DNA from 3 places in the Neobacillus sp. GCM10027624 genome. Region 3 is predicted to be linked to each of the others. Evidence: riboswitches for the same ligand, from Rfam matches in the RefSeq annotation. Region 3 holds a riboswitch; each other region holds the start of a gene.
What was found. Region 3 has a riboswitch for cyclic di-GMP ahead of ACFQZ9_RS30010 (anti-repressor SinI family protein). Riboswitches for the same ligand answer to the same signal wherever they lie in the genome.

Region 1: it holds a riboswitch for cyclic di-GMP, as region 3 does, so the genes downstream of both, ACFQZ9_RS22725 (anti-repressor SinI family protein) here and ACFQZ9_RS30010 (anti-repressor SinI family protein) in region 3, are expected to answer to the same signal.
Region 2: it holds a riboswitch for cyclic di-GMP, as region 3 does, so the genes downstream of both, ACFQZ9_RS08975 (hypothetical protein) here and ACFQZ9_RS30010 (anti-repressor SinI family protein) in region 3, are expected to answer to the same signal.

The regions. Positions count from the first base shown of each region.
Region 1 is NZ_JBHTHD010000013.1:339,990-350,011, forward strand. It holds gene ACFQZ9_RS22690 (sigma-54 interaction domain-containing protein) at 1-1,413, opposite strand, end outside; gene hutH (histidine ammonia-lyase) at 1,811-3,322, shown strand; gene ACFQZ9_RS22700 (hypothetical protein) at 3,356-3,514, opposite strand; gene ACFQZ9_RS22705 (DnaJ family domain-containing protein) at 3,649-4,023, shown strand; gene ACFQZ9_RS22710 (LysR family transcriptional regulator) at 4,210-5,097, opposite strand; gene ACFQZ9_RS22715 (YeiH family protein) at 5,223-6,284, shown strand; gene ACFQZ9_RS22720 (carbohydrate kinase family protein) at 6,736-7,707, shown strand; cyclic di-GMP riboswitch class I at 7,979-8,068, shown strand; gene ACFQZ9_RS22725 (anti-repressor SinI family protein) at 8,100-8,249, shown strand; gene ACFQZ9_RS22730 (helix-turn-helix domain-containing protein) at 8,326-8,649, opposite strand; gene map (type I methionyl aminopeptidase) at 8,865-9,614, shown strand; gene ACFQZ9_RS22740 (DUF1128 domain-containing protein) at 9,639-9,863, opposite strand.
Region 2 is NZ_JBHTHD010000003.1:808,466-818,487, forward strand. It holds gene ACFQZ9_RS08930 (phosphatase PAP2 family protein) at 1-585, shown strand, start outside; gene pssA (CDP-alcohol phosphatidyltransferase family protein) at 606-1,307, shown strand; gene ACFQZ9_RS08940 (protein kinase family protein) at 1,378-2,148, opposite strand; gene pssA (CDP-alcohol phosphatidyltransferase family protein) at 2,323-2,814, shown strand; gene qoxD (cytochrome aa3 quinol oxidase subunit IV) at 2,850-3,146, opposite strand; gene qoxC (cytochrome aa3 quinol oxidase subunit III) at 3,148-3,753, opposite strand; gene qoxB (heme-copper oxidase family protein) at 3,743-5,722, opposite strand; gene qoxA (cytochrome c oxidase subunit II) at 5,712-6,734, opposite strand; gene ACFQZ9_RS08970 (iron-sulfur cluster assembly accessory protein) at 7,100-7,405, shown strand; gene ACFQZ9_RS08975 (hypothetical protein) at 7,471-8,319, opposite strand; cyclic di-GMP riboswitch class I at 8,346-8,430, opposite strand; gene ACFQZ9_RS08980 (Cof-type HAD-IIB family hydrolase) at 8,653-9,408, shown strand; gene ACFQZ9_RS08985 (cold-shock protein) at 9,525-9,725, shown strand; gene hpaB (4-hydroxyphenylacetate 3-hydroxylase family protein) at 9,902-10,022, opposite strand, start outside.
Region 3 is NZ_JBHTHD010000033.1:84,110-94,131, forward strand. It holds gene ACFQZ9_RS29965 (LysR family transcriptional regulator) at 1-199, shown strand, start outside; gene ACFQZ9_RS29970 (purine/pyrimidine permease) at 320-1,630, opposite strand; gene guaA (glutamine-hydrolyzing GMP synthase) at 1,931-3,475, opposite strand; gene ACFQZ9_RS29980 (Lrp/AsnC family transcriptional regulator) at 3,749-4,165, shown strand; gene ACFQZ9_RS29985 (disulfide oxidoreductase) at 4,223-4,639, opposite strand; gene ACFQZ9_RS29990 (DsbA family protein) at 4,644-5,354, opposite strand; gene ACFQZ9_RS29995 (DODA-type extradiol aromatic ring-opening family dioxygenase) at 5,489-6,256, opposite strand; gene ACFQZ9_RS30000 (winged helix-turn-helix transcriptional regulator) at 6,381-6,704, shown strand; gene ACFQZ9_RS30005 (lactonase family protein) at 6,806-7,867, shown strand; gene ACFQZ9_RS30010 (anti-repressor SinI family protein) at 7,962-8,081, opposite strand; cyclic di-GMP riboswitch class I at 8,114-8,197, opposite strand; gene ACFQZ9_RS30015 (DUF421 domain-containing protein) at 8,402-9,103, shown strand; gene ACFQZ9_RS30020 (metallophosphoesterase) at 9,312-10,022, shown strand, end outside.

The DNA of each region.
Region 1 (10,022 bases), on a different contig from region 3:
ATTTCCTGGCCAATCATAGTTCATCAAAAGGGTCATTACCTTAGGAGTAATTTCCGGAATGGGTTTCTTATACTTAGAACTAAATTCAAGTATAAATTGTTGAACAAGTTTAATAATATCCTCTGTTCTTTTACGCAAAGGAGGGATATCAATGTTAATTACAGTTAAACGATAATAAAGGGTTTCGTTAAATTCCCCATCCTTTGCCATAGATTCTAATGGTTGAGAAGTAGAGGCAATTATCCGTGTGTTTGTTGTAATTAATTCAGATCCACCCACTCGATAAAAGGATTGATGTTCCAAGTAATTTAGGAATTTCTCTTGAATATCCAGGGGCATTTTGTCAACTTCTTCAAGAAACAAAGTTCCATTACCTGCTTGTTCGATTTTTCCAGCTTGTCCGACCTTTCGATCGGATGTAAAGACTCCTTCATGGTATCCGAATAATTCGGCTTCTAAAAGGCCAGAAGGAATCGTTGAACAATTGACAGTTACAAAAGGTCCAGTGTTTTTTGAACCGCCATAATGGATCGCATTGGCCAGCATCTCTTTTCCCGTACCAGGTTCCCCGGTTAACAGAACAGGAATATCAGCAGAGGCAACTTTTTGTGCAATTTGTAATGCTTGTTGAATTTCTGAACTAACTCCTATGATTGAATCAAAAGGCTTTTCTTGATCAATTAGCGAAGGAAGCGATGAGTCAAGTTCCTCGTTTAATCGAACGAATCCGGTAATATCGCGCTCGATCGCAATACCCCCAATAATGGTATTATTCTTTATAATAGGAGAAGCATTTATCAGTACGTGAGTATCGTTATTGGGGCGATGATAGGCGCCGCGAACAGTCCGCCCCTCATTTAATATATGGTGTAATATAAGGGATTCCGCTTTAAAATGTTCTCCAATCTTTTGCCCAAGGATATTCTCGCGCTTAATTTTATACGTCCTCTCAGCTACAGAATTCCAACAAATAACAGTTCCTTCCTGATCTACAGCTGTGACTGCATCATTAATTGTTTCGGCCAATGTATAAAAGTAAGCGGATAATCTCTTATTTTCCCCTTCAAGTTGCTGAAACCAATGGTTAGCAGTCACAATCCCGATAATATCTTCTTTATCCTTATCCTTAATCAGAACTGGCCGTCTCCAATCTGTTGTTGATGTAGAAAGTTCATTGATAGTAAAAACTTTGGAAGGGAGCCAATTTACCTTTTCAATCCAGTTGATTACAGGAAGCGAATCCTCATTTAAGGCTATAAGGTTGTATTCACTATTTGAGATTGCGTAGTAGGTTTCACCGGAAACAACAACAAAATCATGCTCTAAAAGTTCGTTTTTTATATGTATCAAAGATGTATGCGGCCCAACTAAAGTAAAGGAGTTATTTAATTGCATCTGCCCAATATTGAACATAATAAACCCCTTTCATTATATACCTTTTTTAAATGTATCATGTTTTCTACAGTATTATCTACTAAAAGAATAATAAAACAAATGTGTTTAAATTAATAATGAACAGTCTAGAACCCTGATCATCTTTCATTTATTATTGTGCTAAAGTGTTATCGTGCTAAAATTCAGAAAATTTCATTGACAGTAAGGGCTTGATTCACATAAAATAATTATCATAGGAATAGGAATATTTATATTTTTTTAAAAGGAGAATGAGACATATGAGACGGTTTATACATCCAATAATAAAAATTAAATATTCCATTATGATTATTAAAGAGGCTGGACTCCTAAACTAAGTAAACAGGAATCCAGCCTCTTTCTTTATTATACTAAAGTGGTAGAGGAGAGATAATAAATGATTACATTAACTGGGCAAGGTTTAACTTTAAAAGAAATGAAAGAAGTATTATATGGTGGTCAAAAGGTCCAAGCATCAGATAAAAGCATGGAAGCAGTAAAAAAGAGCAGGGAAGCAGTAGATCGAATTGTTTCAGAAGGAAGAGTGATTTACGGAATTACAACTGGATTCGGTAAATTTAGTGATGTATTAATCGATCAGAACGATGTTCAAGACCTGCAGTTAAACTTGATCCGTTCTCATGCTTGCGGCGTCGGCGAACCATTTCCTGTGGATGTAGCAAAAGCAATGGTACTTCTTCGTGCCAATGCACTGTTAAAGGGTTTTTCTGGCGTCCGTCCAGTGGTAATTGAAACATTATTAAATCTTGTGAATCATGATATTGTACCTGTTATTCCGCAGCAAGGTTCACTTGGTGCAAGTGGAGATTTAGCACCACTTTCCCACCTAGCATTAGCACTTGTTGGTGAGGGAGAGGTATTCTACCAAGGAAATCGTATGGATTCTTTAACAGCGTTCCAAATCGAAGGAATTCAGCCAATTACATTAGAGGCAAAAGAAGGATTAGGAATTATCAATGGAACACAGGCGATGACTGCAATGGGCGTTGTCGGCTACTTAGAAGCAGAACAGCTTGCGTTTGAAAGTGAGCTTATTTCTTCCATGACGATTGAAGGATTAAATGGAATTATTGATGCATTTGATGAAGACATTCATGTTGCACGCGGTTACCAGCAGCAAATTGATACAGCAGCAAGAATCCGCAGTTATTTAAGTGACAGCTTATTGACTACACAACAAGGCGAGCTTCGCGTGCAGGATGCTTATTCACTTCGTTGTATCCCACAGGTTCATGGAGCTTCATGGCAGGCACTTGATTATGTAAAAGAAAAATTAGAAATTGAAATGAATGCGGCAACAGATAATCCATTAATTTTTGATGATGGTGAGAAAGTTATCTCTGGAGGTAATTTCCATGGCCAGCCGATTGCGTTTGCAATGGACTTTATGAAAATTGCCGTTGCGGAAATGGCTAATATTTCAGAACGACGCATTGAACGGTTAATCAATCCACAATTAAATGATCTGCCGCCTTTCTTAAGCCCAGAGCCAGGTCTACAATCTGGTGCGATGATTATGCAATATGTGGCAGCAGCGCTTGTTTCTGAAAATAAAACATTGGCACACCCAGCAAGTGTCGATTCGATCCCATCTTCTGCGAACCAAGAGGATCATGTAAGTATGGGAACCATTGGCTCAAGACATGCACATCAAATTATTCAAAATGCAAGAAGAGTTCTTGCGATTGAATTAATTTGTGCAATGCAGGCTGTGGAATACCGTGGTGTGGATAAAATGGCTACACAAACAAGAAGACTTTACGAAAAGGGAAGAGAAATTGTTCCTTCTATTAAAAAAGACCGTATCTTCTCGAAGGATATTGAAAAAGCTGCAGAAGGTCTAAAAAAGTTGGATTTTGCTGAATTAACACAACCGGTTGTGTTGTAATCAAAAAAAGCGTGAGGTGCTCCTCACGCTTTTTTACTCTTCCTCTTCGACTCTATTTTTGAATGCTTCTTGGGTGACGATTAGTTCTTCATCTTCAATGACTTCTCTAGTATGTTTTTCCGTCAGGCTGTTTTTTGGAAAATCGCCTGGGTGGTTTTTCTTTTTATGATTAAAATGTTCTCCACGTGCCAAACTCAACACTCCTTTCGTTTACGCTTGTAGCATTCCCCCAATGAGGATAAAAAATTACATTTAAGCTAATAGGCATATAAATGGATAGTTGATATACTTTACATAGTAGGTAAGGTAAAAAGGGGGGTTAAAACTTGGATCTATTTCATATTGTCTCAGAAGAACGGATTAAAAAAGCATATGAAGATGGGGAGTTTGAAAATCTTCCTGGGATGGGCAAGCCGCTTCCTCTCGATGACCTCGCAGGAGTTCCAAAGGAATTGCGCATGGCTTATAAGTTGTTAAAAAATGCTGGGTATACCGAAGAGGAAAGTCATTTGCGCAGGGAAATGACGACAATTGAGGATTTAATGAAAAAATGTGATGACCCGGCAGAGCGGGAAGGACTTAGAAGAAAGCTAAATGAAAAGCTTCTGCGTTTCAATCAAATGATGTCCAAACGAGGCGTTAAAACGAATTCCTCTTTTTTTAAAAACTATGAACATAAGGTGCACAATAAGTTGAAATAACCCTCTTACAGATGCGTTGGAAGGACAAATTACTAAAAAGTATGAGTAAAAGTGTCCTTCTAGAGCAGTTAAAAAGACAAAATCACGTAGAAACCTGAGAAAGTGTCCTTCTAGAGCAGTTAGAAAGACAAAATCACGTAGAAACCGAGAAAGTTTCCTTCCAAACTCCTATTCAGACGAAACGAATTAGAATTCCGACAAATACTCCCTCACAATTTCAATAAATGTCTTTAAGGCTTTTGTTTGATAGGCGGACTGAGTAATCAACGAAAAATTCCGTTTGAAAGGCAGACCCTCAATATGAATGATCCGGATGTAACTATGGACAATCTCTTTTTCAATAGCCCAGCGTGACAATAGACTGATCCCCAGACCTGCCTCCACGGATTCTTTTATCACCTGAGTACTTCCAAATTCCATAATTTTTTTGGGCGTAAAGTTATGCAAGCGAAAAAAGTTTTCCGCAGCCTCCCGTGTACCGGAACCTTCCTCCCTTAAAATCCATGTTTCATCCACCAAATCAGAAATTCGTTTTTCACCAAGTTTGGATAAAAGATGATGAGTGGGCGAAGCAACAACCACCATTTTATCTTCAGAAATGACTTCTGAACTTAAATGATCATCCTTCAAAAAACCCTCGATAATTCCTATATCCAATTGATGCATTCTTACCAGCTCAATCACTTCCTTTGTATTTTGAATCTTGATTGATGGACGAATTAAGGGATATTGCCACTGCATTCTTGAAATAATATGTGGCAGAATATATTCACCAAATGTATAGCTCGCACCAATCGAAATCTGCCCGCTTGCCTTATTGGTCAGATCATCGACTAATGATTGCATTTTTGTGTAAAGTGCCAAAATTTCTTTTGCATGATGATAAACAATTTCCCCTGCCTTATTGAGGCGCACATATTTATTACTCCTTTCAAGCAGTCTCGCGCCGACAGATTCCTCTAAAGTTCTGATATATTGACTGACCGCAGGCTGTGTCATATGCAGATCTTCTGCAGCTTTAGAAAAATTCTCCTTTTCCACAACCTTTATAAATACCTCTAAATGTTGATCCATCCGATTACCCTCGCTTCGGTTCCTTATGTATATGAATTTACTTATCATCCCTATTATATATCTTTATTTTCCTTATACATGAACCAGGAGTATTCTAAAATTAGAAATTAAATGAGGTGATAAAAATGGGGAACCTAAATGCTAAAGTTTTATCTATCACTGAACAGGACGGACTTCAGCAAAAAAATCTGGAACCTAAGCCTTCCGTTGGTTTATGGTTAGGTGGAATTGCCTTTACGATTGTTGTTGCAGCACTTGGCTATGCTTTATCAAAAGTCCCTGGTTTTGATCATGTTGGTCCGCTGGCTTGTGCAATCGTTATTGCGATAATCTACCGGCAATTTTTTGGATATCCAGAAAAATTGCGCACCGGTATTCAATTTTCTGCGAAACGTTTTTTGCGGTTTGCTATAATATTGTACGGTTTAAAACTAAATATTGATATTGTACTGCATCAAGGGCTTGGACTACTTGCACGCGATGTGGGTGTTATTACTTTTGCTATAGTATTAACCGTTTGGCTCGGAAAATTATTGAAAGCAGAATCATCCCTTTCTCTTCTCTTGGGGGTTGGTACTGGAGTATGCGGGGCAGCAGCCATTGCAGCCGTTTCACCCATTATCAAAGCAAAGGATGAAGATACCGCGATAGGAGTAGGGATTATCGCGCTAGTCGGAACGATATTTTCCATCACTTATACCATCCTAAGACCTTTTCTTCCATTATCGGCGATTGAATATGGAATTTGGAGCGGTACCAGCCTTCACGAAATTGCTCATGTCGCTTTGGCAGGAGCTCCTGCTGGTCCTGATGGCTTAGCGATTGCCCTACTGGCGAAATTAGGTAGAGTATTGCTGCTTGTTCCATTATCTTTTATTTTAATGTTTTGGGTAAAACGGAAAAATACAGCGAATACAGGGGATACGAAAATTGAATTTCCATGGTTTTTAATTGGTTTTATTATAATGAGTTTGCTTGGAAGCTATGTTTTCGGCAAGTCGATTCCAGTTTCAAAAGCAGCGTTAGACGGGGTCGCAACGGCTACTACCTTTATTTTGACTTCTGCCATGGTCGGTCTCGGTTTAAATGTCAGCCTGCGGGATCTTCGGACAAAAGCTGCCCGCCCGCTAATCGCAATGCTGATTACATCTGTGGTACTGTCAATCGTAACCTTTTTTATCTCGTAAAAAAAGCTGGCTTTGGTGAATTCTATTGACTAGACTTCACTCATCGCCAGCTTTTTGTTTCGGATTACTAGGTTTACACATACGATCAAGAAGAAAACCAAAGAACACAATAAAACCAATGGGAATGGAGTAATTCAATACATGAAGAAGAGTCATCTTCTCTTATACCTCCTATATTTTTTGTAATATTCGGAATATTTATATATTATTTACATTATATGCTAAATGTCACGATTTAGACAAATTTTCTGGTCTAAAAAAATTTTTAAAAAATTATGACCGAATGAGGCCTTGATTTATTCACTTTTCAAGGAAAACGTTTGCGCAAAATACAGAGAAATACAATTTTATCCAAAGGTTTTTATTAGGTGTGTATCGTACTAGTTATAGAGGAGAGGATTTTTGTCGAATTCTAATTCTTAGTTGCCTGTCCAGAGGAGTGTTTGAAACCATGAATGTTCTTTGTATTGGCGGAGCCAATATAGATCGCAAAATACAAACGATAAATCACCTTACCTTTAAAACATCGAACCCTGCAAAGAGTACGATGTCCTGTGGCGGAGTAGCAAGAAATATTGCTGAAAACCTTGGGCGTCTCGGTCTTAATAGTTCCTTACTTGGTTATGTAGGAGATGACCCTGAAGGAAAGTGGCTTCGTAAAACAACAGGAGAATATGTGGATGTAAGCCTTTTGGAGGCCCTGCCGGGAAAGTCAACGGGTACCTATACAGCTGTCCTTGATGAAGAAGGTGAAATGGCAATCGCGTTGGCTGATATGGCTATATATGATCATACGGAAGAGGACTTTATTGAAAAAAAATGGCCCCAAGACCGGCCTGACATCGTCTTACTCGATACAAATCTACCTGCAGTAATCCTTGAGCTCGTTATCCAACATTGCAGGAGTGAAAATATTCCTATTTGCATTGCTACAGTTTCAGTATCAAAATCTGAAAAATTACCGCGTTCGCTTGAAGGAATTACATGGCTCGTTGCAAATGAAAAAGAGGCAGAAGTATTGTCCGATATTACAATAAGGACCGAGGGGGACTTTTTTAAGGCGGCTGTGGAAATTCTAAACAAGGGCGTTAAAAAGGTCGTGATCAGTAGAGGAGATAAGGGATTAATTTATTTTACCAAAGACGGGGAAGCTGGAGCATTGGTTGCCCCTGAGGTGCCGGTTACGGACGTAACAGGTGCGGGTGATTCACTTATTGCTGGAATTATATATGGGAATTTAAAGGGTTTAAATACAGAGGACTCGTGCAAAATAGGTCTTTCTTGTTCTTATTTAACCATTCGGTCGAAAGAAACCGTAAATCCAGAACTAAACAATCAAAACCTAACGGATTCATTTCAACGATATTTCTGCAGGGGACCCGGGCAAAAAGGATTTAAATCTATTATTGCATTTCAAAGATAAGGAAAAAGGAGGGAATTCGACAAAAATTCCCTCCTTTTTCTTCGAAAATATGGATTCTTTGTGTAAGAATGAAGTGTTTCTTAATGGTTTGGCAGTTTTTTGTCAAAAATTTAGTTAATTTGTGGCAAAAAGTAATGTGAAAATTATAAAAAACTGACAAAATCTAACACCCTACTAAAAAAGAACTATTTATAATAAACATATCTAAAAGGATTAAGTATTTAGTCCTGAGTAATAAATAATGAATTTTTTGTTATTTTATAACCATACAATCAGAAAAAGGCAAACCTTTTGAAAAAGAGGGACGCAAAGCCGAGGATCTAAGGTAAGAGCATCTTGCTATGATGGCCGGGTTGCCTGGAATACGATATGTATTTTAGGGGTGAGTTTAGTTGGGAAACACAGAAGGTATAGTGGAAGTAATGGATGAAGAATGGATTACTCTAATACTCGAAGCAAAAAAACTGGGAATTGACAAGGAAACAGTTCGAACATTTCTAAATCAAAATGATGTGAAGGAGCAGTTGGCTGAGCAATGTTAAGTTACATACAAAAAAGGCATTCCTAAAAAGATGAATAATCCTTTTGGGAATGCTTTCTTTTTTTTAAAAATTAATACTACTTATTTTGGTCAGCCCGCCACTTGTTAAATTCAAGAAAATCACGGAATTGTTGTTTGGATACTCCTGAATTCATTGCTTCTTTTACAATCTTCATCCACTCGCTGTCCAATTCCTCTTGATCAATTCGTTCATGGATTAAATAATCAACAGGGACATTTAAGACTGCCGAAATTTTTTCGAGAAATTGAATAGAAGGATTTGTTTGTAAGTTTCTTTCTAGGGAACTCAAATAAGACTTTGCGACTCCCGCCTGTTCAGCAAGTTCGGAAAGGGACATTTTCTTTTCTAAACGCAGTTTTTTTACTCGTTCTCCAATCATGGCATCTCACACACCTAATAAAGATAATCTATATTATAATATTACCAAAAGGGAGATAAAAGTTCCATATTACGAACGGCGTATTTTTTACAATATACGCTCGGAGTTAACAAAGAATTAATGAATTCTTAAATCACTTCTTTGAAAAAAAGCTTGGATAGAGATAAGATGTTTTTAGAGTGGATATTGAAAAATATAAAAAGGCAGGGAAAACAATGATTGTCTTAAAATCACAAAGAGAAATTGAAGCAATGAAGAAAGCGGGAGAAATTCTTGCTTCATGCCATAAAGAAATCGCTAAATTAATTAAACCAGGTATTACGACTTGGGAAATTGAAGAATTTGTTGATGAATTTTTACGAAAAAATAACGCATCACCGGAGCAAAAGGGTTATAAAGGGTATGAATTTGCCACATGCGCAAGTATTAATGATGAAATCTGTCATGGATTCCCAAGAAAAGAACCCTTGAAAGACGGGGATATTGTCACGATCGATATGGTGGTCAATTATAATGGGGCATTGGCCGATTCAGCATGGTCCTATGCTGTTGGCAGTGTTTCTCCTGAAACGGACCACTTATTAAGGGTAACAAAAGAGGCACTGTATAAAGGAATTGAACAGTCTGTTCCAGGAAATCGAATTGGTGATATCGGACACGCAATTCAAAAATATGTTGAAAGTGAAGGACTATCGGTTGTACGGGATTTCATTGGACATGGAATTGGAACTGTAATTCATGAGAAACCGGATGTTCCACATTACGGCCTTCCGGGAAAAGGACCGCGCATTAAAGAAGGAATGGTGTTCACGATTGAACCAATGGTGAATATCGGTATGTACCATACAAAAATGGATTTGAATGGCTGGACGGCAAGAACCGTTGATGGAACTTATTCCGCCCAATATGAACATACCATTGCGATTACGAAGGATGGTCCAATCATTTTGACAGAACAAAAATAAAAAGCAAACCCTAGGGTCTGCTTTTTATTTTTTTCGAAGGTTTCCAAGTTCTTCAACAAGAGCTTGCATTTCATTTGGACTGAAGGAATTTTTCTTCATGACCAAATCATAAATTTCTTTTAGATCTTCGTACATTTCTTCATCGAAATGAGTTGGTTTTATGGCGCCCAAGTTTAAAACCTTTAATTTTTCTTTAATTTGTTCAATCATGTATTCGACATTTTCGGTCGATTTTTCTGCTAAATTCATCCCGGACACCCTCTCTGAATTTTTATCCTCATCTTTTCATTATAATGGGTAGATGTCAATAAAAATAGTGTTTTGTTCTTTTACAAAAGGGGAATGTTTATGAAAGAATATTAAATATTACCATTTAAACTTGCATAGGGAATGGGCTTATCGCAAAAT
Region 2 (10,022 bases), on a different contig from region 3:
CTTATTAGTGATGAAAAGATCGGGCATTTTGACAGCACGGTTATTTCGGCGGTTCAAGGACTCGAAACGCCTGGCCTTACTAAGGTAATGAAATTGTTTACCTTTATTGGTTCGACACGGGTTGTTATCATTCTTTCTCTTGTCCTTTTGTTTTTTCTCTACAAGATATTGCATCATCGCTTGGAATTGATCTTATTTGTAAGTGTCATAGCCGGTGCAGGAATTTTAAATGGTGTTTTAAAGCATTTTTTTCAGCGGACACGTCCTAATTTGCACCGCCTGATTGAGATCAGTGGTTATAGTTTTCCAAGCGGACATGCCATGAGTGCTTTTGCCTTTTACGGTGTGCTTGCCTTCTTACTTTGGCGCCATATTTCAACCAGGATAGGGAGAACCATTTTAATTATTGTTAGTTGTTTTATGATTCTTGCCATTGGTATAAGCCGGATTTATCTAGGGGTACATTATCCAAGTGATATTATTGGGGGATATTTTGCAAGTGGTTTTTGGCTCACTGCTGCTATTTGGGTTTTTCAATTTTATAAAGAAAAACGGTATAATAGGAAGCAGGGATATAATGAGTGAGAGGTTTTTGAAAAATTGGAGTGATACATATTATAAGAAACAGTATTCCTAACCTTTTTACGCTTTTAAATTTATTTTTTGGATTTTTATCTGTCATGTATTCGGCACTTGGGGATTATAAAAATGCAGCAATTCTGATTCTGATTGGAATGATGCTCGATAGTATGGATGGGCGGATTGCCCGGATGCTAAATGTCGAAAGTGAACTTGGAAAGGAATTAGACTCACTTGCCGATATTGTAACCTTTGGTGTTGCACCGGCGATGATGGCCTATTATTCCTATTTTTCTGATTTTGGAAAATTTGGGATGGCGATTTCAGCGCTATTCCCGTTATTTGGTGCTTACCGCTTGGCGCGATTCAATATTAATGCGGTCAAATCATCACTGCACTATTTTACAGGCGTTCCCATTACAGCAGGTGGGGGACTTCTAACGTTATTAACCTTATTTCACGGCAAAATGCCAGCGATTATTCTGCCGATTGCCTTTTTTGTAATTTGTTATTTAATGGTTAGCACCATTAAAATCCCAAGCCTAAAGGATATTCCTTTGCCGAAATACGGAATTATTATCACCTTATTCCTTGGTTATGCTATTTATATTGTCTTTAAGAAAGAGCAGCATCGTTTTCCATACTTCATATACGTAGCCATTCCGCTTTATGTAGCTTTTATAAGTTATCAATTAGTTAGGTTTAAGCGAAACGGTCCAAAAAAATAAAATTCAAAAAAAGAGAAGTACATTTCACTTGAACTGTACTTCTTTTGTATATTTCAATCAAACTGATTCATTAATCACTGAAATATTTCTTGATAAATTTTAATATTAAAATAGGCAGTGCCTTTTTTGCAGAAAGTAGATATTGATACAAGGCTTTCTTTTCCGAAGAAGATACATCCCAATCATCGGGAATCGTATTAATTACGGATAAGATTTGCTCAGAAGGAAGTGCAAGCACTTTTTCTGTAAATTTCATAAGTGATTTGGGGTCGTCTATTTGAGTAACCGCCCATGTGTGAGCGGCCTGGTTTAGTAAATTCATGGGAACTTGTTTCAACTTTTCTTTTGAACTTGCATACCCTGGAAAACATAGTCCGTGATCAATTAAATGAAGATAACATTTGTTATCAGAAAGTCTTTCTAACAGAACGTTTCCCGTATCCCGATCATTGTTATTTACCCAATAGTCGAACACAATAATTCCCGGTAATACATTGAGATTAACAATTTCTTCTTTAATTCGGGGTTCCCAAAGCCCCGTACAATCTTTAAGCAAAAGACTAGCAAATTGATGTCCCGGTGTAAGCCCATAGCGGTAAAGAACTGGAAACTTTTTGAAATCTGATTTGGAGAAATAAGCCATCTCAAAAGGTGCTACGGGCAGTCCTAATAATTGTGCAAGTTTCCCCACCACCCAATCATTCACGAGGACCCTTGTTCCTTGGGGATTGTCCTTAAATTTTACAAGATAAGTGTTTCCATCACTCATTTCAAAAAGTTGAGGCTTTGAATAACCCTCCTTGAAGTTTCCTAAGTAGCGAACCGGATAAATACGATTCAAAATAAAATTTCCTCCCTTTTTCTTCATATTACCAATATATGTACAAACATAACTCACGGAATGGTTGATTATAAAAAGACTGGAAATAATTTTTCTGTTCTATATGAGAATAATGGAGAAAACGAATGATAAGGCTACAGAAGAGGAGTATTGCTTAATGAAGGGGGAGGGAAGTTGGTTAATCATCTTGTCAAAGCCGTGCCTAATTTGTTTACAATCGGAAATCTATTATGCGGTGTTTTTTCAATCACCTTTAATATGAGTGGATTTATAGGAGGCGCCTCAATTTTTATTTTCCTATCAGCTGTTTTTGATCTCTTCGATGGACGGGTTGCCAGAAAGTTAAAGGTGAACAGTGAACTTGGTGTAGTCTTGGATTCACTGGCGGATATTGTTAGCTTTGGGGTTGCTCCGGCGCTTATATTTCATTCGATCGCAGCACCATCCATTTTAACTTCTTTGGCTTTTATTCTTTTTCCAACCATGGGTGCATTAAGGTTGGCAAGGTTTAGTGTAAATCCGACCATTGGGTATTTTAAGGGCCTGCCGATTCCAGCTGCAGGCCTGCCACTAGCCGGAATGGGATTGTTTACCTATAGTAATGCATGGATCACCATTCTTTTGGCTGTTTTAATGGTAAGTCCGATTAAAGTAAAGAAATTATAAAAAAACCTAGTCTGTAGACTAGGTTTTTTATAATTTTACATTCCACCAAATGACATAACCCAAATGGATCCGGCAACGGTTACGACAGCAATAAAAACACCATAAATCACGTTAATCGTTTGCGCTGCACTGTCTTCACCATCTCTTAAGTGCATGAACATAAACAGCTGCAGACCGGCTTGAATGATAGCGAGCGTGCCGATAATCCACATAATGGCATTGAAAGATAAACCTGTTTTTAAAGCTACAAAGAGAGCAGCAAAAGTTAAAACTAATGAAAAAACAAATCCTAATACTTGTGTTAGTGGTGTACCATGTGAATGTTTCTCCATCTTAAGCCACCATCCCTTTTAAATACACAAATGTGAAGATGAAAATCCAAACAACATCAAGGAAGTGCCAGTATAGACCGATAATAAAAGCCTTACGGGCTGTTACTGGAGTCAAGCCTTTTTTCGCAATTTGAATCATTACCATGACAGCCCAGCCAATTCCCATGCTTACGTGCAATCCATGTGTACCTAATAGGACAAAGAATCCTGATAGGAATGCACTAGTTTGCATTGTAGCACCTTCATGAACGTAGGCGATAAATTCTTCAATTTCCATCCCAACAAAGCCGGCACCCAGTAATAAAGTAATAATCATCCAGGTTAATAGACCTTTTTTATTACCACGGTGCATTTCATAAATGGCTAAGCCGCACGTAAAACTACTGGTTAGGAGCAGGATGGTTTCGATCATAACCCCTTTAATTTCAAAAAGTTCGTGTGGGGTAGGACCACCGGCATAACGGTGGTCAAGTACTGCATAGGTTGCAAAGAGTGTTGCAAATAGAATGATTTCCGCACCTAAGAAAATCCAGAAGCCAAAAATATTCATTCGGCTTTGTTCTGTTTGATATTCAAGCGGTAGAGCAGTGTTTACATTAGCTGACATGATTTTTCTTCACTCCTTTTTGGAGGTCTCTCCATGCTTTTTCCGTCTTTTTAATTTCATCTACCGGTACATGGAAGCCATCCTTGTAATCGAATGAACGGAAAATCAAGCAGGCGAAAATGCCTAATAATGCAACAAGTGCGGCAATTTTCCATTCAAAGATAAGGAAGAATCCTGCGATTCCCATGACTACTGCCATCACAATTGGAAGACCTGAATTGTTTGGCATATGAATTTCTTCCAAGTCATCTTCTTTTAACTCTAGACCTTCATTGTGTTTCTTCATGTACCAGAAGGCATCAATTGATTTCACTTCAGGTAGTTTTGCAAAATTATAGAATTGAACAGGGGAAGATGTAGCCCATTCGAGTGTACGTGCATCCCATGGATCGCTTGAAATATTGCGGTCTGCATAGCGAGCGCTCCAATAAATGTTATAACATAAGAAACCAAAGCCGATTGCAAGAATTCCTGCACCAATCGCAGAAACGAGCATCAATGGTCCAAAGCCTGTTTCCGCAGAGTACGTGTAAGCACGTCTGACGGCACCGTCTAATCCAAGGAAGAACATTGGCATAAAGGTCATATTAAAACCAATTACAAAGAACCAGAAATGAAGTTTTCCAAGCTTTTCGTTCAGCATATGACCGAACATTTTTGGCCACCAGTAGTAAAGTCCGGCGAATACTGCAAATACTACACCTGGAATTAATACATAGTGGAAATGCGCTACTAGGAACAGTGTATTATGGTATTGATAATCTGCTGCACCCATTGCAAGCATAACCCCGGTTACGCCTCCGATCAGAAAGCAAGGGACGAAAGCTAATGCCCAAAGCATCGCTGTTGTAAATTGAATGCGTCCTTTACGCATTGTAAACAGCCAGTTAAACATTTTAACTCCGGTAGGGATAGCAATCATCATCGTTGTAATCGAGAAAATCGAGTTAACTGCAGGCCCTGCTCCCATTGTAAAGAAATGATGGACCCAAACGAGCATACTTAAAAGGGCGATACCAACAATCGAGAAAACCATCGATTTATAACCATACAGCATTTTACGAGAGAAGGTTGAAATAACCTCTGAAAACATTCCAAACGCTGGAAGAACAACAATATATACTTCTGGGTGACCCCATAACCAGAACAGGTTCGCCCACATCATTGGGTTTCCGTCACCAGAAACGGTAAAGAAGTGCGTTCCGAAAATCCGGTCAAATGTCATTAATGCAAGAGCAACAGTGAAAATAGGGAAGGAAGCCCAAATAATTACGGATGCGATGAAAGATGTCCAAGTAAACATTGGCATTTTCATTAACGTCATACCAGGAGCTCTCATTTTTAAAACTGTGACGATAAAGTTGATCCCCGTCATTAATGTACCAATCCCGGCAATCTGGATGGCAACGGCATAAAAGTTATTCCCAATACCAGGAGTAAATTCTTTTCCTGCAAGAGGGAAGTAAGCAGTCCAACCTGCATCCGGAGAACCACCAATAACAAACGAAATATTAAACAGCATTGCTCCGGCAAAAGTTAACCAAAAACTTAATGCATTCAATTGCGGAAAGGCAACGTCTCGTGCACCAATTTGCAAAGGAACAACCACGTTCATTAATCCGATTAAGAACGGCATAGCCATGAAGAGAATCATTATGACGCCGTGTGTTGTGAAAATTTCATTATAGTGCTGTGCATCAAGAATTTTTCCATCTGGGGTAGCGGTTTGGGCTTTCATTAATAACCCGTCAATTCCACCGCGGAAAAACATGAGTACTCCGACAAGAATATACATAATCCCAATCCGTTTATGATCAACAGTTGTGAACCATTCCTGCCACAGCCATTTCCATTTTTTAAAATAGGTTACACCTACAACAATACCAATCATGGTTAAAGCAATGGCAACTTGCGAGCCTAAGATTAGAGGGTCTCCGGTAATAAAAAACTTATCCCACTTAATGTCCACTATGGTCACCTCCATTGGAATTTCCACTCATGTCCATGTCCTTCATATCCATATCATTCATATCCATTGACTTTCCTTCTGCCTGACCCTCCATGTGCATTTCATGGTTATCAGGTTCTTTAAAAATTTTCCCTGGGTAGTCGTGATTTCTGTACAATTCAGGGAATGTGTAGGTTTTCGAATGCATATCACCGTGATCAACATAGGCTAGGTGCGTGTTTGAAAAGGTTTGACGGCCTAAGTTTGATGGTTTTAATAGTTCAACATATTTCTTTTCCGATAATTTTGGTGCAGTGTTCTTTACATCCTTCACCCATTTGTTAAACTTCTGCGGTGATTGGGCTTCCACAGTAAATTCCATTCCCGCATAGCCTTTTCCATTAAAGTTTGTGTTTTTACCGATATATTCACCAGGTTGATCAGCTACAAGGTAAAGTTGAGTTTCCATTTTTGCCATAGTATATTTTTGACCGCCTAAAGCAGGAATCCAAAAAGAGTTCATCGTACCCGCAGAGGTAAGCTTAAATTTAATTGGGGTACCAACTGGAACGTTCAAATAGTTCACCGTTTCAATTCCTTGATCCGGATAACTAAAGATCCATTTCCAATCTGCGGAAGTAACATTGATGGTGATTGGCTTTTTATTTTCATAGCCTTTCGGAACTTTTTCAAGATTATAAATTGATTTAACCGTCGGAATGGTTAGCGCAATAACAATCAGAATCGGGATGACAGTCCAGGTGATTTCAAGTTTTGTACTGCCATGTTCCTCTGGTGGCTCGTAATCTTTATTTTTATCTGTTGCGCGGTACTTCCACACAATAAACACAAACAAGCCAATTACAACAATTACAACAAGTGCCATGAAAATCAGTGACCAGTTAATCAGGCCTAAAATTTCTCTTGCTGCAGGCCCCTTAGGTTGAAAAACAACCATATTTGGCTCACAGCCGCTTAAAAATAATACCGGTAAAAAAGCTAATAGGGGAATCAAATAACCCTTTTTAAACATTTTTTACGCTCCTTTCAATAAAGTTGTTCATATTTTCACAAATAAATGTGTGAATTCATTCACAATATTGCACAAGATCCAACCCTACTAATCTTCAAATATTGTGATTTGACTTACCATTTCATGGTCCCTTTACTCGGGTTGTTAATTTTTGTTAATTTAGAGTAATTCTTCTTAAAGTCATCTTAGCAAGTTGTCTGTGATGTTTGTATAGGTTTTTGAAAATATTTGTGACAAATTTGTTAAAGTTTTTGACACTTGGGTAGAAAGTGGCGGATTTTGAGGGGAAATATGGATAAAAGGTGTCTATTTTTATTTAAAAATGGGATAATAAAATTAAATTATTTTGGAATAGGAGAATAAAAGTGAAAGTCAAAATTAATCGAAATGCAGCAAAAGCGTTGAAAAAAATGTTGGAACAAGAAGAGGCACAAGGGAAGTTGTTTCGTGTATTTGTTACCCATATGCATGGGGATCATGCTCATTATGATTTAATGCTGGATACACCAACTGAAAAGGATGAGGTAGTAAAAACAGATAAGGATATTGATTTTATTCTTGAAAAAGGCGATGAATATTTGGACGGTATCTGGATTCAATTTTTCCAGGTGCCAAAAGAAGAATGGTTAATTACCAATCCATCAAAAGGCGATCATCACCATCACCATTAATAATAGTTAAATAAACAACAATGATAAAAACACCCCGCGATTTGATCACGGGGTGTTTATTATTTTTAGTTATCATCACCTTCATGATTGCCATCATGGTCACCATTATCATTATCGTTATCATCATGGTCGCCATTTTGACCATGATGACTATCGTTATCTTTTAATTCATCGTTCTTGCCAGTTCCTTGATTTCCACTGACTTCAGTGAAATCCTTCACTAGTTCAAAAGAAGTTCCATTTAATAGTTTTACGCTGCCTTCAAGATGATCGCCAACTTTTAATCCTAATCTTGATTGAATAGTTTTAAGCGTTTCCTCTTGCGTTAGATTTTTAGAATGTTCCAATTGTTTTATAAGCGAAACAACCTGGCCTTTAGGTAGAGATTTTTTATCAATATTGACAGTAAATTTTTTACCCTTTAATTCATAGTCAAATTGAATAGATTTCTTTGAAGTTACAATTTTCAATTCCAAATCCTCAATTTTATTGGCAAATTTCACTCCGCTTTTATCTTTTTCTGCACCATCTTTTACTTTATCATTATCCGAATCAGCGTCAGCAGGGTTTGTACCTAAATTAATTTCTGCTTGGTTGCTTAATTGATCTTTATCCGAATCTTCTAAGCTATCAGGAATCTTATCTTTATCTGTATCCTTTGAAGTTGGATTTAATTTTAACTTGTATTCTATTAAATTAGATAAACCATCTTTATCTTTATCCTGTTTGGCAAGATTTTTACCCGAGAGTTTATATTTTTTTTCCCATTTGTCATCCATGCCATTTTTATTCTTGTCCACTTTTTGCGAGCTCTTTTTGTGGGTAGTTCCTTTCGCAGCCACTGCTGAAACACCTTGTGATAACACAAGTGACAGCGCAAGACCGCTAACTAATAATTTGTTCGTGTTCTTCATACATTTTCTCCTTCACCTAATAATTTTTCGGCAACTGGCTGGCGTAGTTCTCCCACCTTAGCCCCTCTAGTTTTGCGTACCTATGTTTCCATAGGCTTGCCTTTATCGTTGCAAATTTGAAGAAAATATGTACAACGAATAAGATAAATATAATGACTTTTTTTTAAAAAGTAAATCTGCTCTTCAGTAAATTTGCAAATATTTATTGAGAAAGGCAGCATCGGATTTTGTAAGCTAAAAATAATTATATATGTAAAACTGAGGAGCTCATTTTTTGATAATGACATGAAGAAGATGTTACTCTAAACGGTAAAGAGAGAAGGGAGTATATAAATGGATAATCTCATAAATAAACCTAATATCAAACTTATTGCCCTTGATATGGATGGAACCCTTTTAAATGACAAGGGAGAAGTTTCAGTGGGAAACCGTGAGGCTATAAAAGATGCGCAGGAAAAGGGAATCTATGTTGTCCTAAGTACGGGACGTTCCTTAAGAACATGCAGGGAGCATGCAGATTCACTTGAACTCACATCCTTTCTTGTAACTGTAAATGGGAGTGAGATCTGGGACGATAAGCGCGAATTAGTCGAAAGAAATCTAATGAAGGCTGACCTAATCCAATGGATGTGGGAATTGTCAAAGCATCATAATACGAAGTTTTGGGCAATCAGCACGGAACGAAACTGGTTTAATGATATGCCGGAGGACCTACATAGCTTTGAGTGGTTAAAATTTGGATTTGATATTGATGATGATGAAATTCGAGAAATCATTAAAAAAGAGCTTCAATCCAAAGGTGAATTTGAGCTGAGCAACTCAACGCTTAAGAATATTGAAGTCAATCCGCTTGGTATAAATAAGGCCAAGGGATTAAAAATTGTTTGTGAACGTCTTGGAATTGATATGGAGAATGTCATGGCTTGCGGGGACAGTTTAAATGATATAGCGATGATTAAAGAAGCGGGTTTTGGCGTGGCGATGGGGAATGCGCAGGAAATCGTGAAAAAAACTGCTGAATGGGTTACCTCAGTCAACAATGAAGATGGAGTGGCAAAAGCCATTCGAAAATGGGCACTGGGAAAATAAAATTTATTCAAAATTGATAATTAGGGTTTAAAAATAATTTTTTTGGGAAAAGCTATTTTAGCAAGTATATTTTTGCAAAACATGTATTGGCTAAATGCTAGGAGGCTACAAAAGAAATGGAACATGGTAAAGTAAAATGGTTTAACAGTGAAAAAGGGTTTGGATTTATTGAGCGTGATGGTGGGGATGATGTATTTGTTCACTTTTCTGCTATTCAAGGCGAAGGGTACAAAACATTAGACGAGGGTCAAGAAGTTACCTTTGATATCGAAAATGGACAACGCGGTCCACAAGCTGTAAATGTGCATAAGGCATAAAAATGATAAAACAAACTCCATTTAGTGGAGTTTGTTTTTTGTACTTTAAGAAATTATAAAATTGCTGCGAAGAAGAAACTCGACGTAGAAGCAATTTTTAGGGAAAAAGTATAAGTGCAACTACGCCTCTGTCTTCGCCCTTAGGGGCTCGCTAATCGGCGAGTTTTCTTTATGTTTTAGTGATTTTTTAAAAATTCCTTCACGAAACTGATCGAATGTTCCCGGTGGTAGGTTTGATATACATTACTGGCCATTTTAACAGGATCCCCGAAAAAATAGCGTTCGTATAGGGATTGT
Region 3 (10,022 bases):
ATCCATTGTTCCAGAAACCATACTTAAACGGCACAAAGGATACCCAACACAATCTTACCTTATTCCAAGTTCTAAGTTATCCGCCTCTGTCGGGTTAATATGGCTGAAAAATCATTACTTATCAAAGGCAGCTCAAAACTTTGTAGATTTATTAGTAAGTTCACAAGAAACAAAATCAGAACTTAACCCGCCTGAATAAAACTAACAATGAATAAAAATATAAACGGAATTTGGCTGAACCAAATTCCGTTTTTTTTAAATAGAGTATGATACAAAAAATTGTTATTTAAACAAAGTAAAAATAGTTAACCTTGAGCGTTCACTGAGCAAAATGGTTTTTCCATTTTTGTTTTTTCCAAAGTTGTTCTAGCAAGATTACTATTATTGTACCGACAAGCAGACTATTACTAAAGATATATTGCAGAATGGAAGGAAGACCTTGAAATATACTTGAAGGAAGAAACATTAATCCAGTACTGATTAACAATGTAATTCCTAATATGGTCAACCTGCGTTGGTCTAGTTCTTCTCTCAGAATAGACTGAAAAGCGATCCCGATCATTTCTACAAACGATGCAAGAGATGCAGCACTTGCAATGGGGGCTGGAAGCAAGGCTAAAAAATCTACTATCATTGGAATAAATGCTATACCTGATAAAGCTATACTTGCAATAAGGAAAGGCCCTAATCTTTTTTGCCCAGTTAATCGGATAAAACCAGCGGATACTGGCAATGGAACAATTCCAATTGTGGAAAAAAGAGCGGATAAAAAATGAGAAATACCACCTGCCCAGCTGCCACGACTAATCGTTTTTACTTCGCTTTTCTGAGATTCTGGGACTACTTGTTTGACAGCCATAACGGCCGCAATCGTATTTGAAACTAAAATAAACGTAAACAGAATGGAAGTAACAACCATTCCGGAATTTAGGCGTGGGATACCCCAAGCAAAAATTTCTGGAAGTCTAACCAAAGAATCTGAATGGATAAAAGTACCTGAGGTTTTGTCGAATAAGAAGTATAGGAACCATCCTAATAAAATTCCAATCAACAAAGCGTAACTCTTAATCCACCCTTTCCCTTTAATAGAAAGCAGAATTATCAGGAAAAATACACCGAATGAAATGGCTGTTGTTCCATAATCAGGTCGGGATGGCTCTCCATGCAATGCCATCATACCTTCTAAAAAAACACCGCTAAGTTGAAAGGCTAATAGAAAAATAAAGGAACCTGTAACTAAAGGAGTGAACAAGAATAACAGCCGATTAACTAAACCAGTTACACCTAGAATAAAAAGTAAAAGGCCTGAAACGATCAACCCGCCTTCTAAGAATTGTAAGGTTTCTGATGTGTTTTGGCCCTGATGTATAGCAACTCCTGCTAAAATCACAAACACACTAACCCATGAACCTGCTGGGCCATCAGCAATTGGGTATCGATGTCCCAACCATCCTTGAATAAAAGAACTAATCCCCATCACGAAAAACGTTCGCTGCATTAATTCAGAAATTTCCCCAATCGACAAATGAAATACGTTCCCAATTATAATAGGGAATGCTACAGAAGTTGCTAGTAAAAAAATGAACCATTGAAAAGTACTTAAACCACCGTAAAAAAGTTGTTTCTTCATATTAATTCACCTTAATTTGTTTTTACCCCTGAGGGAAGATACAATAGAAAAATATTATTGCGCAAAACTTGAAGTCTGATTACTCTTTTTTTCTTTCAACTATTATGGTATCACCTAAATTTATATATGAAAAATATAAAAAAAATCAATTTCACTTAAGTTTTTCATATATTAAAAAAGTCATCGTATAATTTCTAGAGGTTTCCTCTCCCAAGACTTTTTTACAATAACAAAAACGAACGTATATAAATAACGTTCGTTTCCGTTGTGTATATTCCATTTTCAAGTTATGTTTGAGTGTTACTCCCACTCAATCGTCGCAGGCGGTTTACTTGTCACATCGTACACGATGCGGTTCACATGCTTCACTTCATTTACAATGCGCACAGAGATTTTCTCTAATATCTCCCAAGGAATACGTGCCCAATCCGCAGTCATGCCGTCAATGGAGGTTACTCCGCGGATTCCCACTGTATAATCATATGTGCGTTCATCCCCCATTACACCCACACTCCGTATATCAGGAAGTACCGTGAAATACTGCCAGATATCACGATCAAGTCGAGCATTCTGGATTTCTTCACGCAAAATCGCATCAGATTCTCTTACAATTCCAAGCTTTTCTTCCGTCACTTCACCCAGCACACGTATTCCTAGACCGGGACCTGGAAACGGCTGACGCCATACAACTTCATCCGGAATGCCAAGCTTGGAACCCAATTCACGCACTTCATCTTTAAATAACATATTAAGAGGTTCAATCAATTTAAATTTCATTTCCTTAGGCAGCCCGCCTACATTATGGTGAGATTTGATTGTTTGCGCAGTCAACGTTCCGCTCTCAATAATATCAGTATACAAAGTTCCTTGCGCCAAAAAGTCGTTTCCTTCTAATTTTTCCGCTTCATCACCAAATACATAGATGAACTCATTTCCAATAATTTTCCGTTTTTGTTCCGGATCACATACACCTTCAAGTTTATTTAAGAACCGCTCTTTCGCATCCACTTTAATAACATTCATTTGGAAACCTTCGCTGAATGTTTTCATGACGCTCTCCGCTTCGCCTTTACGAAGAAGGCCGTGGTCAACAAAAATACAAGTCAGCTGATCGCCAATTGCTTTATGAATCAATACCGCTGTAACGGAAGAATCCACACCGCCGCTAAGCGCACAAATCACTTTTTTATCTCCCACTGTCTCGCGGATTTTTTCCAATTCCCCTTCAATAAAGTTTTCCATGTTCCAACCTTCTGTACATCTACACACATCGAACACGAAATTTTTCAATAAGTCGTTTCCGTATTCAGAGTGAAGCACTTCCGGGTGGAATTGTACCCCATAAAATTTACGGTCTTCATTGCTCATTGCCGCAATCGGGCACGAATCGCTCGTTGCATCTGTAACAAAGCTTACCGGCAAGTCGGTTACTAAATCGCCATGGCTCATCCATACCACTTGTTTATCAGGAAGGCCGTTGTAAAGCTGGGACTCGTTTTCTACTTTCAATACCGCTTTTCCATACTCGCGGAGCTCAGCCCGTTCTACCTTACCGCCAAAATGGTGGGCCATAAGCTGCATTCCATAACAAATACCAAATACAGGCAATCCTAAATCGAAAATTGCCGGATCGCAATTGAATGCTTTATCTTCATATATGCTGTTTGGACCGCCAGAAAAAATAATTCCTTTGGGATTCATCTTCTTAATTTCTTCCGCTGTAATCGTATGCGGATGCAATTCGCTGTATACGCCGAAATCGCGGATACGGCGTGCAATAAGCTGGTTATATTGGCTTCCAAAGTCTAAAACAATAATAAAATCATGTTTCTTCAAATTAATCACTCCTGCATTAAGTCTGTTGCACGTGCAGCTTCATATCCCTTTTTCATCTATTTAATCTAATAGAAGCAAGAATTTCTTCTTGCTTACCGTTTCGTTCACCTTGACTTCTATAAAGGTTTATTTTCTCTAATCCCCTATGCTATAACTAAATATAGTTGCTGAACAAGTTTGTGAAAAAGGATATATTTAAGTATAGAGACTAGTCCTAATAAGCAGAATAAGTTGGCGAAACAGTTTATGGCCTTTAGCTTTCACGATGAAAGGATTTTAATTATGATTGATCATATAGATCTTAAGATACTGTCGTTACTAAAAGAAAACTCAAGAATGCAATGGAAGGATATAGGTCAAGAAATACATATGACTGGGCAGTCTGTAGGAAACCGTATTCGGAGATTAGAGGATATGGGCATCATTGAACAATATACGATTTCAACAAATAAGGAGAAACTCGGACAGCCTGTAACTGCATTTATTACTGTTTTTGTAAAGTCAGAGAATCACACAGCATTTCATTCGTTTTTCAATACGGAAGAGGCAATTACCGAGGTACACCGAATTAGCGGAGAGGGCTGCTATTTGTTGACTGCTCACTTCGCCTCGAATAAGGAAATGGAGCTACTTCTTGAACGCCTCTTAAAACATGGTAACTATCGTGTCAATTTATCGATCGGAAAATTAAAGTCCTAAAACCACTTATTTACTTTTGGAAATTTCCCCATATATTTTTATGACAAAAAAAAGAGACTAAATTGTCTCTTTTTTGCTTTCTCGAGCAAGAAATGCGAGGCTTATCGTAATAATGGTAAACGCAACAAACGCCAGCATTGGAATGGTTATGAAACCAAGCCAGTTGAGATAATCCTTTGAACAAGGAACACCAGAAGTGCACATTTCAAACTGCTGCAGGTACGGGATTTTTTGCAGCACCGTATGATATCCAGAAATAATCATCCCGATGATAGATAACGGTAAAACATACCGATAGATGGCCAAATCATTTCGATAGCCGGCGATTCCAAGAATAATCACTAATGGGTACATGAAAATTCTTTGATACCAGCACAGTGTGCATGGGATAAAATGACGGACTTCACTAAAGTACAAGCTTCCAAGTGTGGCGATAATCGCAGCAACCCAAGCAAATAGTATGGATTTATTCATTTACCTATTTCCCCTTTGCTGCTTTATCAACCATATCCTTCAAATCATCAAGTGTTTTCCCTTGGAACATCTTTCCGTCCACAAAAATCGTTGGAGTACCTGTTACACCAAGTTTTGTAACATAATCCATATCCTTTTGCCACGCAGCATCTGCCTTTTTGGCATCAAAATAAGCAACGACCTTTTTGACCTCATCTTCTTTCGCTACTTCTTTTAGTGTATTCGCCAAAAATTTCTTGTCATAAACATCCATTTTTTCATATTTAGGATCTTCCGGTTGCTTTTTATAAAGAAGGTCATGGAATTTCCAAAAAGTATCATTCCCAAGTTCGTGATAGACTGCTTCAGCAAATTTAGCCGCACGTGTGGAGTCTACATTAATGAAGGAATCATTGAAGAAATACAGTTTAGCCTTACCAGTATCCACTAACTCTTTTTGAATAACTGGGATCACACCGTCAGCAAAGTTTTTACAATTTGGGCATTTATAATCGCCAAATTCAATAATGGATACAGGCGCTGAACTTTTCCCAAGGAATGGCTGGCCAGAATAATCAATCGCGACATCCGACTTAGACGCTGGCTTTTCTACCTTTTTATTATGATTTCCTAGAAAAATAAAGCCAAGAATACAAACCGCTATTAAGCCGATCATCCAAAAGGTGAACTTAGATGAACTCCCCTGTTGTTTCGTATTTTTTTTGTTATTTGCCATAAAATTTAAACTCCTCATTTATTCTCTAAGATAGGTTTAATTGTACTAAACCTGTCCACTAATGTGAAACAAAAGGACACACCTTCACAAAATGTTAATATTACAGCAAAAAATGCCATTGAAAAATGGCACTTTTAAAATTTCATACAAAGATAACTTAGCGTTCCAAATTCATAATCGTGGTAGATTGGTTGTGCCTGTTCCATACCGTTTCCGCTGCCCATCGCAATGAAAAATGGAACAAAGTGTTCCGGCCTTGGTACAGCAGCCTTGGCATTCGGTGCTAGTTTTTCATATTGGAATAGGCTGGCCAAATCTTGCTTTTTAATTTTTTCCAAAAGCCAGTCGTCAAAGGCGACTGCCCACGGTTCCGGTTCTTTTTGTCCCCAATGAACGATTCGCAAATTGTGGACTGTTACACCACTTCCAATAACAAGAATCTCTTCTTGCCCAAGCCCTTTTAATGCCTCGCCGATTTTGTATTGCGCATCCATTGGTAGAAAGGGATGAACAGAGACTTGAATGACAGGAATATCCGCATTTGGATACATTTTTGATAACATTGTCCATGAACCATGATCTAACCCTCTCTTCGTATCCAGATTAGAAGGAATTCCTGCTTGTGCTAATCGTTCTTTTAAAGATTGTGCGAGTTTAGTGGAACCTTTTGCGGGATATTTAATTTCATAAAGTTCCGGTGGAAATCCATAGAAATCATAGATGGTTTCATACGATTCATCTAAAGAAGAAATGGTTAATGTTTCAGCTTCCCAGTGAGCAGTAAAAATGACAATCGCTTTTGGATGATATTGCTGCCCAAGTTTTTCTAAAAATCTTGTATAATTGTTATCTTCAATCGCTAACATCGGTGAACCATGCGCTAAAAATAAAGATGGAAGCATTACTTTCACTCCTTTACTTACTTTATGTAACTAACTATAATAACGTAATGAATTTACGTCAAGTAATTAAATTGATTGTTTACAATCACCATATGTATAATAAAGAGCATAGAGGTGAATAAGTATGAATCCATCAACATTGTGCCCTAAATTTGAGCAGGCTATGAAATTACTGAGCCAGCGTTGGACTGGCTTTATTATTTATCAACTATTATTAGGCCCACAGAGGTTTTGTACAATCGAATCCTCCCTTCCCATCAGTGGACGGCTTTTATCAGAACGATTAAAGGACCTAGAGCATGAAGGGATTGTGAAAAGAGAAGTTTTTCCTGAAACACCGGTGCGAATTGAGTATTCTTTAACAGAAAAAGGAATGGCGATGGAGCCGATCATAAGAGAAATTGAGAAGTGGTCAGGGGAATGGGTTAAGACCGATGAAGAAGCATGAGTTTCCATGCTTTTTTAATTTGCCTTTCGAGTGCGAAAATAAATAAACCTTCCTAACTATGGTAAAATAAAACGGAAAATCATACTCAAGGAGCGGAGAAAATGAATTCAAACAGCGAATACACCGGATACATCGGTACCTATACAAAAGGCGACAGCAAAGGAATTTACACATTTAAATTAGATACAGAAAATGCAAAAATAATCAATATTAAAGCAGTTGCTGAATTGGGCAACCCTACTTACCTTAACATTAGTCAGGATAATCGATATTTATATGCTGTTATAAAAAAAGGTGAAGAAGGCGGTGTGGCATCGTATTCGATTGACAGTGAATCTGGGGAACTTACTCAAATGAATACCCAATCATCTCCCGGTTCGTCTCCTTGCCATGTTAGCATGGACAGCAAAAATCAATATTTATTTAGTGCAAACTATCATAAAGGAACCGTTGAATCTTATTTACTTGACTCTGAAACAGGTTACATTCAGTCACCTGCTTCCGTTATACAACATGAAGGTTCTGGTCCAGATCCTAGACAAGAAAAAGCTCATACACATTTTGCAGGAGTCACACCTGATGAAAAATATATCGTAGTGGTTGAATTAGGAACTGACTTACTTCTTACATATTTAGTAGGTCCTGATGGAAAATTAACGGAGGTTAGTCGTTTATCTACCCCTGCAGGAAGCGGTCCAAGACATATTACTTTCCATCCAAACGGAAAATTTGCTTATGTGATGACAGAGTTTAGTTCAGAGGTCATTTTCCTAACTTATCACCCTGAAGATGGTCATTTTACAGCTAACCAATTTATTTCTACACTTCCTGACGATTTTAAGGAAAACAATCAAGGCAGTGCTATCCATATTTCGGCTGACGGACGTTTTGTTTATGCCGGGAATCGCGGGCATAATAGTATTGCTGTGTTTAGTGTGGACGAGGTCACAGGTGAGTTAAGTTTTGTCGAACGAGTTTCCTCTGAAGGAGATTGGCCAAGAGATTTTTCGATTGACCCAACCGGCCGATATATAGTTGGATCTAACCAGGAATCAGGCAATCTCGTGCTTTATAGACGAGACGTTGAAACCGGAAAACTGACATTGATAGAGAAAGATATCGAAGTTCCTTATCCTGTTTGTGTGAAATTTTTGCATTATTAAATGAATCGAAAACGACTTCTCTTTTAAGGTTAAAAAACAATATTAGACCTACTTGAAATTTTGAGTAGGTCTTTTTTAATTTTAAAAAAAGACCTCAGGAAGTTTTTAGAAATTCTTTTATTTCTTCGACAGATATTCCTAAATTTCGTGCTTGAAGAATCAGGTCTAACCACTCTTTATCTAGTTCTTTTTCGTCAATCATCGGAGCTTCCATTGTTCTATCTTTCCTCCTAAAATATAAGTATTTTAGGCAACTCAGCCGTCATAGTATATTACCTTAGACCTGTAGCTTTGCGTCCCACCCTTTCGAGAGGTTTGCCTTTTTCTAATTGTACTGTAATCTCTATGAAAATATTACCATAAAAGTTCACTATACCGAACAAATTTGTTTCCAAAAATTTCGACAAAATTTTAATGCGTTAAAATTTTACAAACCAAAAGTTCAGTCCGATTTAGGAACAAAATATAATAGATGATTTTTTCATCGTGAGGCCATAATAAATAAAAAAGTTCTATTTATTAGAGGTGTCTTAGTTGAATTTTTTACATGGACAGGAATCGTTAACGGTCATGGAATGGAGTTTAAGAGCAACGATTACTTTCTTTTTTATGCTCTTTTCCGCAAAATTTATGGGCAGCCGTGCCATTTCCCAGTTAAGATTATTAGATTTTATCATCGCATTAATGTTGGGAAATATCATTGCTCATCCATTATCAGATCATACTATAGGGATGAAGGGTTCAATAATCTCCACTATAATTATCGTTGTCTTATATATGATTTGTATTTCTTTAACCTTAAAATGGCCCCGTTTTCGGAGGTTTATGGACCCAGTCCCCTTCCCTCTGATAAAGGATGGAACAATCCTATATCAGGGACTATCAAAGGCGAGAATTACAGTTGATTACTTATTGGCCGAATTAAGAAAAGAAAAAGTGGAGGATGTTAAAAAGGTAGCATTGGCTCTATGGGAAGCGGATGGACAAATGTCTATTTTTCTAAATCCTCAATACGAACCACTTACACCCTCGGACTGCCAAATGAAAACAGAACCGTTTGATTTGCCGAAAACGATTATTACGGAAGGAAAGATTCAGTTTCTTGTTTTGCAGCAAATGAACAAAGATGAAAAGTGGTTAATAGACAGAATAAAATCCGTGTATAATGCTGAGGTAGGTAATATATTATTAGCTACAATAGATAGCAAGGAGAATTTAAAAGTATTCTTTTATTAATCGTTCTTGTCATCATAATCATTTTTTCAATCTTATTGGGATAATTCTCCTATATATACTACAATTTATAACACTGGCCCACCCTGCCTTTCCCGTAATGCCATAGGTGTTTTTTCACTGTAGTAGTTGAGTTAGAATTGTATTTCACTTATAATGTTCTTTATAAGGAACATTAAGTTTCCGTTCTGTTTTCAATAAAGGAGTACCAATGACTAAATTACAATCAAATCAGAATACGATGAATCGCCGCACCTTTTTAAAAAAATCTGGAAAAATATATATAGGCATACTAGCTGCAGGAATCATGATGGGAACCTACTCATTTAAGGTAGAACGTTTTTGGTATCAAGTTAAAGAAGTAAAGTTGAAAATTAAAAATCTTCCTAAAGCATTTGAAGGCTGGCGAATTGTTCAATTTAGTGATGTTCATTTAGGTTTTCACTATGATATAGAAGATTTTCAACCTGTTATTAAAATGATTAATCGTTTAAAACCAGATATTGTTTTCTTTACGGGGGACCTGGTCCAAATTGGTAATTATCAACCTGAAGTGGCAATTCCTTTACTCCAATCGTTAAAAGGACTTCGCGGAGGAAAATGGGCCGTCATTGGGAACCATGATTTTTATACGAAAAACCAAGTGATTAACGTTCTACAAAATTCTCAATTTAATGTATTGGATAATAGTCACAACTTTATTGAGGTGGATGGGCAGCGCTTATATATTGCGGGAATTGATGATCTTATGTATGGTAATCCAAACATCGAAAAAGCAGTGGAAGGATTAACTGCTCAGGATTGTGTGCTCCTGCTTGCTCATGAACCCGACATAGCTGATGAAAGTATTAAGTACCCCATAAGCGCCCAGTTTTCCGGCCATTCCCATGGGGGCCAAATCCGCTTGCCTTTTTATGGTCCA